3 regions of the Lysinibacillus sp. fls2-241-R2A-57 genome follow, and region 1 is predicted to be linked to each of the others. Evidence: riboswitches for the same ligand, from Rfam matches in the RefSeq annotation. Region 1 holds a riboswitch; each other region holds the start of a gene.
What was found. A riboswitch is a leader RNA that binds a small molecule or an ion and turns the genes downstream of it on or off. The one in region 1 is predicted to bind cobalamin.

Region 1 (4,874 bases):
GGCGCAATGAGGATGGCACTGTTAACAACCTCCGTATTCGACGTTTAAAGGATAAACTTGGTGTTAGAGCAGTACCTTCTGGTGAGGTGGAATTTGATGGTGCATTAGCTTATGTTGTCGGTGAGCCGAATAAAGGAATTTATTATATGTTGGAGGCACTTAATTTATCAAGAATTTGCAATGCTGTTGCTTCTATCGGCATTATGCGCCGTGGTTTTTTGGAGGCGAAGCACTATGTGACAAATCGTCATGCATTTGGCAAGCCTTTAACGCAATATCCTATGATTCAGGATACATTAGGGAACTTTGCTGCCAAGCTTCATGTAGAAGTTGCTACTGTTTTTGATCTAATTCAGCTCTACGATAAAGTAACAAGTGGACAGGGTAATGAACAGGACATCATTATGAATCGCTTAAATATTGCTATTATGAAAAAAGAAACGGCAGAGCAAGCGGTCCATTATGCAAGTGAAGCGATTGAATTACATGGAGGGAATGGCTATATTGAGGATTTCGTTACACCTCGCTTATTAAGAGATGCACAGGTGCTGACTGTGTGGGAGGGAACTGCTAATATTTTAGCATTAGAACTCATTCGTTTAGTAGATAAGTTTCAAGCGCATGAATTGTTTGTTCGTGTCATGGAGGAACGTCTAGAAAAACTAGCTGACAGTCCATTGCTTCAAATTGTAGAGGAGCAATTAGCAAAACTAGACTTGACATTGCGAACATTTAGCGGCTTAGATGAAGCAACGAAAACGTTTGAGGCAAAAAAGGTTGCAGAAAAAATGGCACATGTATATGAAAGTGTTGTAGCGATCGAATGGGCACATAAATTCGGCGGTAAATATGAAAAGCTAGCAGATATTTATTTAGAGAGCACATGGGCATTGCGAGAAATGGGTGCGCCAATGAAAACGGTTCAGTATTTTTCTGATATAGTTTAACTTCTTTCAGCGGGTGTCCAAATACCTGCCGAAATAGAGGAACTTAGTCTAAAAACGCCACGTCTTGTGGTAACAACTGAGTGACCAACATCATGTTGCTGACGCTGCGCTTTCGCACAAAAAACAACTGTTGCTGACGCTGCGCTTTCGCACAAAAAACATCATGCCGCTGACGCTGCGCTAGCACTACGCTTTCGCACAAAAAAACATCATGTTGGTCTAAAGCCTTCGGACGCAATTATGCCGGAGCATAATTGATTTGATTAGAAGTTGTCTCGAATCGAGGCGACTTCTATTTTTTTCATGTATAATAAAATCAACTGAAAATTATAAAGGTTCTTTACTTATGTAAAGTGAAAAGGGAAATCGGTGTCATTCCGATGCGGTCCCGCCACTGTATGTGTGAGTTTTTTCAATTTTCGCCACTGAAAATTTCGGGAAGGCATGGAAAAGCGAATGGAGCACGAGCCAGGAGACCTGCCTTTATAGAAAACACGTTACAGCCTACGAGGATAGGGTGGTGGATTTTGTAAAAGTATTTTTGTGCAAATTTGAACCCCTCATCTTTTTATGATGAGGGGTTATTTGTTTTGTATGATTGATGTCGATAAATTCACAATCGTAGGCGATAAAAGCTAAAATGCATCGATAAATCAGAAAAACAAGTTGTTAAATATAGGCACAGATTGACTAAGGGGGAGAGCCTTTAAATGAGTAGAACGTTTATAGCCTATGTAACAGCAATTACGCTTCTAATTATTAGCATCTGGTGTGGCGTAGCGATAGGCTCAGTTCATATTCCACTAGAAGTATTGTGGAATCAGGCGGCAGATGAAACAGCTGCCAATATTTTATGGAAAATTCGTTTACCTCGAGTTCTGCTGGCTGGACTTGTCGGGGCTTCTCTTGCCATTGCAGGGGCAGCTTTTCAAGGCTTATTAAAAAATCCTTTGGCAGATCCTTATACGTTAGGTGTTTCTTCGGGTGCATCAGTTGGCGCAGTTATGACGATTTTCTTTAGTATATCAATTCCAGTAATAGGGAATTATGCATTACCAATCTTCAGTATGATAGGTGCAATATTAACGATGGTAGCTGTCATGGGCTTTGCTAGAATAGTAGACCGCACGCTAAAAATGGAAACTCTTATTTTAACAGGGGTCATCTTTAGTTCATTTTTAGGCTCCTTGATTTCATTAATGATTGCATTATCTGGTGAGGAGCTACGACAAGTTATGGGATGGCTGCTCGGCTCAGTATCAATGCGAGGTTGGCCTTATGTTCAAATGATTATTCCGTTTGTGATAATTGGTTCAATCATGCTTTGGACACAAAGACGCGAGTTAAATGTTCTGTTATATGGAGAGGAACGCGCGAAGCATTTAGGTGTTAATGTTAAGCGTAGTAAATATATAATTTTGGTAGGCGGGTCAATGTTGACAGGAGCAGCTGTAGCGGTTTCTGGTACGATTGGTTTTGTTGGCTTAGTTGTACCACATATGACGCGGATGCTTTGGGGTTCAGATCACCGTCATTTATTGCCATTATCATTTTTAAATGGGGCAACTTTGCTCATTATTTGTGATTTAATAGCTCGAACAATTATTATGCCAAGAGAGCTACCGATTGGCGTAATTACTGCATTTATTGGCGCACCCGTTTTTTCTTATATTTTTTATAAGCAACGTAGAAGCAAGGGGGGACGGGCATGATTGTTGTTGAACATCTTTCTGGTGGCTATGAAGACGTGCCGATTGTCCAGGATATAAGTTTTTCCGTTGAAAAAGGAAAAATATTAGGGATTTTAGGCCCGAACGGTAGTGGAAAATCCACACTGTTAAAAGTAATGAGTGGCATACTACCAGCAACTGCAGGCACTATATTAGTAGACGGTAAAAATATTAACGCTTATAATGCCCGTGCATTGGCGAAAAAAATGGCAGTGCTACCACAATTACATGCGAATGCCTTTACAAATAGTGTACGTGAGGCGGTATCACTTGGACGTTATCCACATCAAACAGGCTTCTTTTCAAGCTGGACTGAACGCGATGAACAAGCGGTCCAACATGCGATGCTACAAACAGGTGTGAAACGCTATGAACAGACACCGATGGAATTTTTGTCGGGCGGTGAACAACAACGAGTTTTTGTAGCCCAAGCCCTTGCGCAAACGTCGGAAATATTACTGCTAGATGAGCCGACGAACCATCTAGATATTGCCCATCAACGTCAAATTTTAGATATGGTGCGAAAAGAAGCAATTGAATGTGGATTAACCGTTATTATGGTACTACATGATATGAATTTAGCTGCCCTCTATTGTGATGAATTATTACTAATGGAAGGCGGAAGAATGCGAGCATTTGGGGCACCACATGAAGTATTAATCGCTTCGCAAATTGAAGATGTTTATCATGCGCGAGTAGCGACTTATGCACATCCTGAAATTCCAAAGCCTCAAATAACAATGATGCCAGCTTCAGTCGAACATCAGCAACGTGCTGTCATCGAAAAGGAAAATTTCACTGTTACGGATCATTACATTCAGCTTCAATCAGAGTTTCCGTTAAAAACGGTTTCCTCAGCAGTCCATAATCCGGGTATCGGTTGGTATGATTGCCTATTAAATCGCTCTGTACCAATAGATTATGTCATTAGTGATGTAAAGAAAGAGGTCGCTGAATTTTTACAAAAGGAGCATTTTTCACCTACAAGTACAGTCGTTATGTTAACAGCTGTCCCGACAAATCTTGTAGCCATTAATGAATTTAAAGCATCTTTTGGTAGCGTATTTGTTGCTGTTACGGCTGGTGTTGGTAATGCAGTGGATGTGTCACGTGCACATGAAAGACAGGATGAGCCATATATTGGTACTATAAATACATGGGTCATCGTTAATGGTTGCTTATCAGAGGAAGCGTTTTTCCAAGCAATGATGACAGCTAATGAGGCAAAAACAAAGGCATTGCAATCAGAAAATATTCGTGATGAGCTTAGTGGTACGATTGCAACAGGTACTGCTACAGATAGTTTATTAATTGCGGCGACACAAAAAGGGGAAGAAATGCAGTACGGTGGCCCAATTACAGATGTAGGCAAAATTATCGGTAAAGGTGTTTTTGAAACAACTGTACAGGCAATAAAAAATTATCTTCATTCAGTAGAGGGTTTTCTGTAGCGAAAGTGAAACGTCAGCTACAAATGGTTTATTGTAGCGAAAGCAAAACGTCAGCTACAAATGGTTTATTGTAGCGAAAGCGAAGTGTCAGCTACAGATGATTTATTGTAGCGAAAGCAAAGCGACAGCTACAGATGATTTATTGTAGCGTCAGCTATAATTACGCCAAAGTGAAATTGATAAAAATAAATTCTAGGAGATGAGAGAAATGAAGCTTTACACAAAAACTGGCGATACGGGGAAAACAAGTCTTATAGGGGGACGTGTTGACAAAGATAGTTTACGCGTAGAGACATATGGGGCAATTGATGAGTTAAATTCTTTTATTGGCAAGGCAGTAAGTGAATTAGATCGTGAGTTATTCAAGGATATTTTAATTGATTTAGAAACGATTCAGCATGAGCTTTTCGATGCAGGTGGTGACCTTGCTAACGTCATGAAGGAACGACATTATAAGCTGACAGAGCAGCCAATTGAAGTGTTAGAATCTCGTATTGATGCATTATCAGATGAAGCGCCACCATTACAGCGTTTTATTTTACCAGGTGGTGCACCAGCAGCTGCAACCTTGCACATTGCTCGCACTGTAGCGCGTCGAGCAGAGAGACAAATGGTAACGCTTATGAAGGAAATTGAAGATGTACCGACAATTGTGCAAAAGTATTTAAACCGTCTATCGGATTATTTATTTGCGGTTGCACGAGTTGTTAATCATCGATTGAATGTTGCAGATATTGAATATATTC
Region 2 (4,874 bases), on a different contig from region 1:
ATCCAAAAACAGCAAACGACAATTGGATATGTTTTTATGTTTCAAAATACAGATTCTATCCATGCATTAATGGAACGCTTAAATAAGCATTTTCTAATTGTTGGTATTATTTCAGGATTGGTGACCATTGCAGTCATTATTGTTCTGTCTAGAAAGCTCGCCTATCCATTAGTTCAAATGAAAGAAGCTACTTTGAAAATGAGTAAAGGGGATTTTACGGTGGCCCTTTCTACTAATGGTAAAGATGAATTAAGCGATCTTTCTAATGCAATACAGCTTTTATCAGATGATTTACAACATTTAAGAGAAGAGAGAAAGGAATTTTTATCAAGTATTGCCCATGAGCTTAGAACACCATTAACGTTTATAAAAGGGTATACAGACATACTTTATAAACGTGATTTGACGGAGCAAGATCGCCAAAAATATTTAAGCATTATTATAGAAGAAACAAATCGACTTTCTCGTTTAATAAAAGACTTATTTGATTTAGCAAAAATGGATGAAAATTCTTTTGTTATTGACAAGGAATATCTTCATTTGGATGAGTTTTTGGTTAATATTGAAGCCAAGCTGAGCCCTGCTTTTCAGGAAAAACAAATAGATTTTTTTGTTCAATGTGAAGAGGGATTAACATTAATGGCTGATTCGGCAAGACTTGAGCAAATTATTTTAAATCTTTTAAATAACGCATTAACGTATTGTTCCTCAGGAGATTCGACTTCCGTAATTGTGAAAAGACACAGTAACTTGTTAAAAATTATTATAAAAGATACTGGGAAAGGGATTCCGAAGAAGGATTTACCTTATATTTTTGAACGCTTTTATAGGGTAGAAAAATCTCGTACACGTGCGCATGGAGGTTCAGGATTAGGCCTCGCTATTGTCAAAGAGCTTGTACATGCACAAGGAGGAGAAGTAACCGTTTTTAGTGAGGAAAACAAAGGGACTACTTTTGAATTACTGTTTAAGGAGTAGGAACGAATGAAAACATTATTACTAATTGACGATGAATCAAGGATGCTAGATTTACTATCTCTTTACTTAGAGCCTACGTTTCATTGTATAGCAATGACATCGATTAGAAATGCTCTAGTGTATTTAGAGGAAAATCATATAGACTTAGTGCTGTTAGATATTATGATGCCAGAGATGGATGGCTGGCAAGCTTGTCAGGAAATAAGGAAGTTTTCGGATATACCAGTGATTATGCTAACAGCAAAAGGGGAGCAGGCTGATATCATAAAAGGGTTAAATATTGGGGCAGACGACTATATTTTAAAGCCTTTCGATGAAGAAGAATTACTAGCTCGTATAAATGCTGTATTAAGAAGAACGAAAGTCGAAGAAAAAGTTATTTTCTTTGAAGGGCTACGTTTAAATAAAGAATCCTTTGAATTATATTTTCAACAAGAGGCTATTCCTTTAACGCCGAAAGAATTTGCAATGTTAGCGTTATTTCTTGATTATCAAAATAAAGTTTTCTCAAGAGAACATCTCATTAATACAGTCTGGGGTTATAACGTATCAATTGAAGATCGAACTATTGATTCACATGTCCGTAATTTACGAGAAAAATTACGAAAAAGTGGTTTTCCAGCTGATGAGTACTTACAAACAGTTTGGGGAATCGGCTATAAATGGCATAAGTCAGCTGATCGAAAGCCTTTAGAAGCTAGAAATAACAACCTCTGACGGAAGAATTCCCGCAGAGGTTGAATTTTTATTTTTTTGTTGCTAGCTCTTCTTCCGTAACCCATTTATGGTTTTTCACTGCTTCACCTGTAGTTGTAGACGTATAATCAATCATATAAACGGTTGTTTGTAGTGCCTCATCTATATGGACAGTCGCATTTTCCATGCCTTCCATATGAGATGCATTCGTTTTGATTTCTGTACCAGGAGCCAATGGAGCTTCACCTGAATCTATCAATTCCTCATGAATAACCCACTTATGATTATCTACGCGATTTCCACCTGTAGTTGGCTCATAGGAGACAATGTAGGCTGTCGTATCATAAGCCCCAACAATCGTTGCTTCTGCGCCTTTCATACCTGCCATATGACCATCCGTAATAATGGCGGTGCTTCCAACAGGAAACTTTGGTTTTTCAGCATTTTTCAAAGTTGTTGGTACTTCACTAGAGCTTGAATGGTTCATCATAGAATGATCCATCTCAGTGCTCTGCTCAGTTTCGGTGTTATTTTTTGAATTGGTTTCCGGCTTAGTTGAACTGGCAGAGCAAGCTGATAATGTTAGTAAAGCTAATGCTGTCAGTATGCCAATAAGCCATTGTCTTTTTAATATCATGTTAATTTCCTCCTCCTTATTTGCCCTTAATGTAGCAAATAAATGTGCAGAAATTGTGGATAGCAGTCTTACAAGAAAAAAAACCCTCTTTAGCATCAAACTAAAGAAGGGTTTCTGTTATTTAACAGGAATTATTTTCAATACTTTTTGTAGGCGGTAGGCAAAAATACCGGCAAATATAGCTAAAATAATATCCTTTGGTAATGGAGGCATCATCCAAAGCCATGCCATCTTATAAGAAAAAGCATCTGGAGCACTAGCCCATAGCTTATAGGCGAAATACATCCAATTCGTTCCAAGTAAATAATTAATGGCAGTTGCAATTAAAGCAGCAATTACATAGCTTTTTTTCGTTCCGCTGCGCTCTACAATAAGCCCTGCAACATATGCAGCTAATATAAAAGTGACAATAAAACCGAATGTAGGACTTAAGATTTGTCCAAAGCCACCACTGAAACGTGCAAATACAGGTGCGCCTGCTAAACCGATGCACATATAAACAGTACAAGCGAGTGCACCTTTTCTACTACCAAGAATCAGTCCTGCTAATATAGCAAAAAATGTTTGCAGCGTAATTGGTACGCCACCAACAACCATAAAAGGTACAAAGGAAGTAATATTAGCGCCAATCATCATCAATGTTGAAAATAGTCCAATATAAGCAATATCTACTGTTCTTAATTTGTGATGCGAGTGTTCCGCTACTGTTGTCATTATTTCACCCCTAATAAGTAATGTTGATAATAATAGTGTAAGAAAATAAAGTTTTTGTGTCAACTTGATTATTTTATTCAGTTAACACAAAAATAATTATCCTTCTTATTTGGATGAATAATTCTAGTAATAGACGAACTATTAAAATATATGATAGAATCGTCATAATTTTAAAATATATATGATGCTAATGGTGTGACATCTTGTAAATGTGTCACTTAAAAGGGAAGTTGGTGCAAATCCGACGCTGTCCCGCAACTGTAACGAGGAGTTCTATGATGATTTAGCCACTGTTCTAGAATGGGAAGGCAATCATAGTACATTGATTCGAAGCCAGGAGACCTGCCAATTAGCGAATACCTGTAATGCCCACGAGGATGAAAGCGATTACGGACAATAGAAGGAAATCTTTCTTACTTTGTTTAATCTCGGGTATTTCTATGCGTATTTAGCATGGAATACCCTTTTTTATTGCTTCGTACCTATTATTTTTGATTAGGAGTTAATAAACAGATGAATAAAAAATTTATACTACTCTCAATGACTCTTCTTCTAGTTCTACTCATTTCAATGACAATTGCTATAATGGTTGGATCGGTTTCTGTTACGCCACAATATGTATGGAAGGTCATCCTTTCAAAAATCCCACTTATACAAAATGGAATAGAACAAGATTGGAGTCGCTCACAGGAAATTATCATTTGGCAAATCCGAGCTCCACGTGTATTGCTCGCTGCTATCGTTGGAGCAGGATTGGCAATTGCAGGAGCAGCTATTCAGGCACTTGTTCGTAATTCAATTGCTGAACCATATATTTTAGGGATTTCTTCTGGTGCAACGGTTGGTGCTACAGCTGTCATCATTTTAGGTGCTTTTTCATTTCTTGGTGTTTATGCTCTTTCCGTATCTGCATTTATCGGTTCTCTCACAGCGATGGCGTTAGTTTTCTTCTTAGCGCGTGTTGGCGGTAGAGTTTCTGTCTTTCGACTTTTACTTTCAGGGATGGCGGTGTCGTTTATTTTATCTGCTATTTCAAATTTTATATTAATGATGTCGAAGCAAGAGGGCGGAATGAAGGCAGTCATGTTTTGGATGCTAGGAAGCTTAGCTGGTGCAAAGTGGAGTAATGTTTTAATTCCTACAGTTATTTTTATTGTGGTGTTTGCCTTGTTATGGCTCCACTATCGAAGTTTAAATTTATTACTTCTTGGAGATGAAGCAGCTGTCACTTTAGGGGTTAATTTACAACAGTTTCGAGTTCAACTTATCTTATTAGTTTCATTATTAACGGGTGTTCTTGTCGCAGTCAGTGGTTCAATCGGATTTGTTGGCTTAATCATTCCACATATTGTACGGCTAATTGTAGGTTCAAACCATAAATATGTCATACCGATTAGTGCTTTATTAGGGGGGATTTTCTTAGTTTGGGCAGATGCACTTGCCCGAATTTTAATTGCTCCTGAAGAAATGCCAATTGGAATTATCACGGCTTTTTGTGGTGGGCCATTTTTCATTTGGCTGCTACGTCGTAACAATTATTCTTTCGGTGAAGGGGATTGAAAATTATGACATTAGAAGCGAAACAAGTATCTTTCTCCATTTCTGATGAACGCATATTACATGAAGTAAGTGTTCAAATAAAGGAAAAGCAATTCGTTGGGCTGATTGGTCCTAATGGTAGTGGGAAGTCAACGCTACTAAAGAATATGTATCGTTTATTAAAACCAGAAAGTGGAACAGTCTTATTAAATGAACAGGATATTTTAAAGCAATCGAGTAAAAGTATTGCGAAAAATTTAGCAGTTGTGAGCCAAGAAACACCGGTCTTATTCGACTTTACCGTACATGA
Region 3 (4,874 bases), on a different contig from region 1:
TTTCATGCAATAGGTAACATTCTCTTGCCAATAGACAGTTTCGCCACCGCGTGCTTCCATTGCATTGTTTAGCTCACGACTTCGTTGAAACAGCTCTGCTAATAATGCTGCAATCAGCATTGATATGGAGCGTAGCCACTGCATAGGGGAGCGGTAACCTAAGCGAGCCTGCTGGGCAAGATGAATTTTTTGCATACTGTCTAAAAATATAAAAATAAAACGATACGTTAATTCTACTAGCTCTACAAATAAAACAGGAAGTCGCCATTGTCGTAGAACATAGCAAATTGATTGTACCGATGTTGTAAGAATTAAAAAATACAAACAACTAGTGCTGCCAAGGACGATGAAAAAAAGCTGCTGTGCTATCGTTATGCTTGCACTGCTGACGAAAATTGTCCAATTATTTACAGTGAAAGACCATATGTGAGCAGGTAGCGTGCTTGTTGATGGTGCTATAGAAATTAATATGGATACTAAACTTGAAAGTAAAAAAAATCCTGGTAGCAATAGTAGTTTTGCATAATATTTAAATGGAATTTTTGCGCTTAGAATGATAAAAGCACTCATCACAATAAATGTAATGAGTGAAATTCGTTCATCTCTAATGATAAGCGACAATAATAGTAATCCCAGGGATAACGTCATTTTTTCTAGCGGATGAACAGACGCTAGTTTATTCATATATGCATACTTATCAATGAGTAACATAGCGTTTAACCTTCTTTATGTTTGCCGCGCATTAAGCCGATAAAATAGCCGATAAATCCAGCGCCGATAGCAGCTTGTAGTGCGAATAATAAGCTTTCAATTTCACCACTCGGTGGCTCCCATATGCTTTCAAACCAAGGTTCGTAGTCAGCGTTAATTTCACTAATCGCTGCTTCTGCTTGGCCATCAGCCCCTTCAAATTCTGCACCTTTTTGGATAAAGAGAGGGAAGATTGCTAGAAACACAACAATTGCTAGGAGCAGTAAATTTTTTTTCATATTAGTGTGCCTCCTTTGCTGAGAAAACACGTAATGCTTTTAGTTCGCTCAAATTATATTTTTTCAAGAAGTTCATAACGATCACTGTTAAAATTCCTTCACTAATAGCGAGAGGAATTTGTGTTAATGCAAAAATACCAGCAAATTTTGTGAATGAAGCCATAAATCCTCCTACTTCAGAAGGGAAGGCAAGAGCTAACTGTACAGAAGTGACAACATATGTACCTAAGTCACCAAGCATTGCTGCTAAAAAGACAGCTATGGAAAATGATAGCCCTATTTTTTGTGAGCCTTTAAAAACATAGTAAGCAATAATAGGACCAACAATTGCCATGGAAAAGGCGTTTGCCCCTAAAGTTGTAAGTCCACCATGTGCTAAAAGTAAAGATTGGAATAATAATACGATTGTCCCGATCACACTCATAGCTAGTGGCCCAAAAAGAACAGTCCCAAGTCCAACTCCTGTCGGGTGCGAGCAACTCCCTGTTACAGAAGGGATTTTTAAGGCTGATAGCACAAAGGCGAAGGCACCCGATAAACCTAGTATCATTTTTGTTTCAGGATTTTCATCAATGGTTTTGCGAATTGAACGTAATCCTAAAATAATAAATGGAATGGAAATGACCCACCAAAAAATTGCCCATTCAATCGGCAAAAAGCCCTCCATGATATGCATAGCAAATGCACGATTTGGCACGAATAAAAATGCCAGTAAGAAATAACTAAGCTTCCAACCTGAGAATTTCAAAATCTCTCCTCCTTACATTAAAATTTTCGAATTAGCGTGCGAACGAAATTATTTCACCTTGCCATAAAATAGGTGTTTTGCTCCTCAACCGGAACCATATCTGTACGCATCTACCACCTTGAGATGAAAATGAAGATAAAAAAACACTTCTCCGATTCAGGAAAAGTGCATAGCTAAAAAAGTAATTAAAAATCTAATCTGCTAGGCGCACACCTATCCTCGTAGGTTGAAACGATCACTTATTTTTCGGCAGGTCTCCTGGCTTTAGTTCAACGTTTTATAGGCCTTCCCATCCTTTGGACAGTGACATTATCTATAAAACTCCCTAGTACAGTGGCGGGACCGCGCCGGACTTAAACCGGCTTCCCTTTTAAGCGAATTGATGAACAATTCGCACCGAAAAAAGATGAAGTTGTGAGATTTCACGACAAAGTGTAACATGAATTTCCGTAAACAAGCTATCTTTTTTATGAAAAATTTTTTAAATTGAGGGGCATTGTAGAAAATTCGGATAATACAGAAGAGGAATTTCCCTTTTTTCTAGGGGAAATTTGCTGAATAATTAATAAAAATGTCACAAATTAAGAAAGAAATATTGAAATTTTAAAAAAATAAGCTATGATAGAGACAGATTTCTATTACATAAAAAATACAATTTCATATAAAAACGTCAATAAGTGCTCGAATATTTTCGAGATAATAGGGAAATCGGTGAAAATCCGATACAGCCCCCGCTACTGTAATAGCTGATGAAATCGCAAATGCCACTAGTGAAAACTTGGGAAGGCGCGAAAGTAAAAGGAAGCTTAAGTCAGGAAACCTGCTTATTGCGATAAATGCATGCAAACTTTTCGGAGGGAGAAGTTGAAGCGAGAGCGAGTACCTGTATATATTCGTTTTAATTTGGCTTCTACAAAACCTTTACTCTTCGTCTAGAGTAAAGGTTTTTTCTTTTTCCTAAAAGCAAATGAGGGGAGAACAACAATGACAACATGGAATTTAGAGGGGATGAAAACGCATCTTTTTATTTGCAATGGCAGTAGCTGTATGAAAAAAGATGGAGAGGAAATTACACAGGCAATCCGTGATGAAATTCAGTTGCTGGCGATTGATAAGGAAATACATACGACAAGGACACGCTGTAATGGTAGGTGTAAGGATGCTTGTGTTGTCATCGCTTATCCTCAAGGGAATTGGTACCGTGTGCCGACCACAGAGCATGCGCGGGCACTTGTTCAAGATTTAAATCACGAATCGTTACATAATGAGCATGTCTTTACACTGCGTGAAGGTTCGTTACAGCGTACAGCACAAACAACAGCCATTAAAGGTATTGAAAAGGTGAAAGAGGGGTAACAAAATGTCGCAAAAAGGGAAGATTTTCGTAGTTGGCTTTGGACCTGGAGATTTTAAACATATTACGACTCGTGCTGTGGAGGCACTACAACAAAGTGATATGATCATAGGCTATAAAACTTATGTTGAACTTATTCAGGATTTAGTAAGTGCAAAGTCAATTATTAGTACCGGTATGACAGAAGAGGTTTCACGTGCACAGGAAGCGGTCCGCCAAGCAGAGGCAGGCAGTATCGTATCTGTTATTTCGAGCGGAGATGCTGGTGTCTATGGCATGGCGGGATTAGTGTATGAGGTATTAATCGAGCTAGGCTGGACGGAAGCAACTGGTGTTGAGGTAGAAATTGTTCCGGGTATTTCGGCTATCAATTCGTGTGCAAGTTTACTAGGTGCTCCGATTATGCATGACGCCTGTACGATTAGTTTAAGTGACCACTTAACGCCTTGGAATTTAATTGCAAAACGAGTAGAAGCAGCCGCAATGGCGGATTTTGTTATTGCTCTTTATAACCCAAAGAGTGGTCGTCGTACGAGACAAATTGTGGAGGCACAACGAATTTTATTAGAATATCGCTCTCCAGATACGCCGGTAGGACTTGTGAAAAGCGCGTATCGTGAACGCCAGGAAATTACAATGACGACTTTGGCAGAAATGCTAGAACACGATATTGGTATGCTAACAACCGTTGTGATTGGAAATTCATCAACGTTCTTCTACGACAATAAAATGATTACGCCACGTGGTTATCAGCGTAAATATACACTTGGCGAAGAAAAACAACCGTTACGACCACATCAACGACTGAAAGAAGAAAATGAACCGTGGGCAATGAATCAAGAAACAGGACAGGCGCGTAATGATTTTGCGACAGATCCTAATGCAAATCGAATCAAGTCCAGTTTAGCGATAACACCAGAACCAAAGCCTAAAAAAAAGTCATCACTTGAAATGGCGACAACAGCACTAGCGATGGTGAAGGGAACAAGTGCTGTGAAGGCAACACCCAAGCTTATTCACCAAAAAATTGAATCTATTTTTGAATTAGCTGTTAGTCCAGGAGTAGCCAATAAGTTCTTTTCTCCTCAACAAATGATGACTTTAGCAGAAGTTGTTGGAGAGGAAGGCACGATGGAGTATACACCAGACCATCAAATTCATTTGAAAATTCCAACAGCTGCGCCTGAAGAGATTACAGCAAAGCTTCGTGAAGTTGGCTTTTTACTAGCACCAATTGGTGACGTGCTTTCGTTAAAGGCTTGTGACTTCTGTTACGGAGAAAAGTTCGATTCGATTCCTTATGCAGAAGAGATTCAAGAAAAGCTTGGGGGAATGTCGTTACCGAAAACGTTAAATATTGGTTTTAACGGCTGTGGTATGGCATGTTATCGAGCGGTATTTGATGATATTGGGATTGTTTATCGCAAAAGTAAGTTTGATGTTTTTATTGGTGCTAAGCCGGTTGGCCGTACAGCACATGCGGCCCAGCCTGTTGTTGAGGGCTTAGAGCCTGAGCAGCTTATACCGCTAATTACAGACATTATCGAAGAGTATAAAGCAAATGCACATCCAAATGAACGTTTGTTTAAATACTTCAAACGTGTGAAAAAGATACTTCATTTTACGTATCAGGATATGTCTTCAAAAATAAAAGTTGAGCCAGCTCCATGCGGCGACTAGTGAGGGGTAATGAGATGAAAGCAATTTTATTTGTCGGCCACGGGAGCCGTTTAGCAGCAGGAAATGATGAGGTACGCACGTTTATCGAGCAAATGACACCTCG

Region 2: it holds a riboswitch for cobalamin, as region 1 does, so the genes downstream of both, QRN68_RS07520 (FecCD family ABC transporter permease) here and QRN68_RS10390 (FecCD family ABC transporter permease) in region 1, are expected to answer to the same signal.
Region 3: it holds a riboswitch for cobalamin, as region 1 does, so the genes downstream of both, QRN68_RS07660 (energy-coupling factor ABC transporter permease) here and QRN68_RS10390 (FecCD family ABC transporter permease) in region 1, are expected to answer to the same signal.

What each region holds. Positions count from the first base shown of each region.
Region 1 covers NZ_JARVRU010000049.1:2,947-7,820, forward strand. Annotated here, with positions in the region: gene QRN68_RS10380 (acyl-CoA dehydrogenase family protein) at 1-947, shown strand, start outside; gene QRN68_RS10385 (hypothetical protein) at 944-1,102, opposite strand; cobalamin riboswitch at 1,264-1,446, shown strand; gene QRN68_RS10390 (FecCD family ABC transporter permease) at 1,658-2,659, shown strand; gene QRN68_RS10395 (adenosylcobinamide amidohydrolase) at 2,656-4,128, shown strand; gene QRN68_RS10400 (cob(I)yrinic acid a,c-diamide adenosyltransferase) at 4,337-4,874, shown strand, end outside.
Region 2 covers NZ_JARVRU010000036.1:48,128-53,001, reverse strand. Annotated here, with positions in the region: gene QRN68_RS07540 (sensor histidine kinase) at 1-978, shown strand, start outside; gene QRN68_RS07535 (response regulator transcription factor) at 985-1,695, shown strand; gene QRN68_RS07530 (YdhK family protein) at 1,724-2,311, opposite strand; gene QRN68_RS07525 (biotin transporter BioY) at 2,429-3,025, opposite strand; cobalamin riboswitch at 3,200-3,389, shown strand; gene QRN68_RS07520 (FecCD family ABC transporter permease) at 3,539-4,585, shown strand; gene QRN68_RS07515 (heme ABC transporter ATP-binding protein) at 4,591-4,874, shown strand, end outside.
Region 3 covers NZ_JARVRU010000037.1:6,639-11,512, forward strand. Annotated here, with positions in the region: gene cbiQ (cobalt ECF transporter T component CbiQ) at 1-711, opposite strand, end outside; gene QRN68_RS07655 (energy-coupling factor ABC transporter substrate-binding protein) at 717-989, opposite strand; gene QRN68_RS07660 (energy-coupling factor ABC transporter permease) at 991-1,737, opposite strand; cobalamin riboswitch at 1,969-2,153, opposite strand; cobalamin riboswitch at 2,396-2,579, shown strand; gene QRN68_RS07665 ((2Fe-2S) ferredoxin domain-containing protein) at 2,722-3,093, shown strand; gene cobJ (precorrin-3B C(17)-methyltransferase) at 3,098-4,771, shown strand; gene QRN68_RS07675 (sirohydrochlorin chelatase) at 4,786-4,874, shown strand, end outside.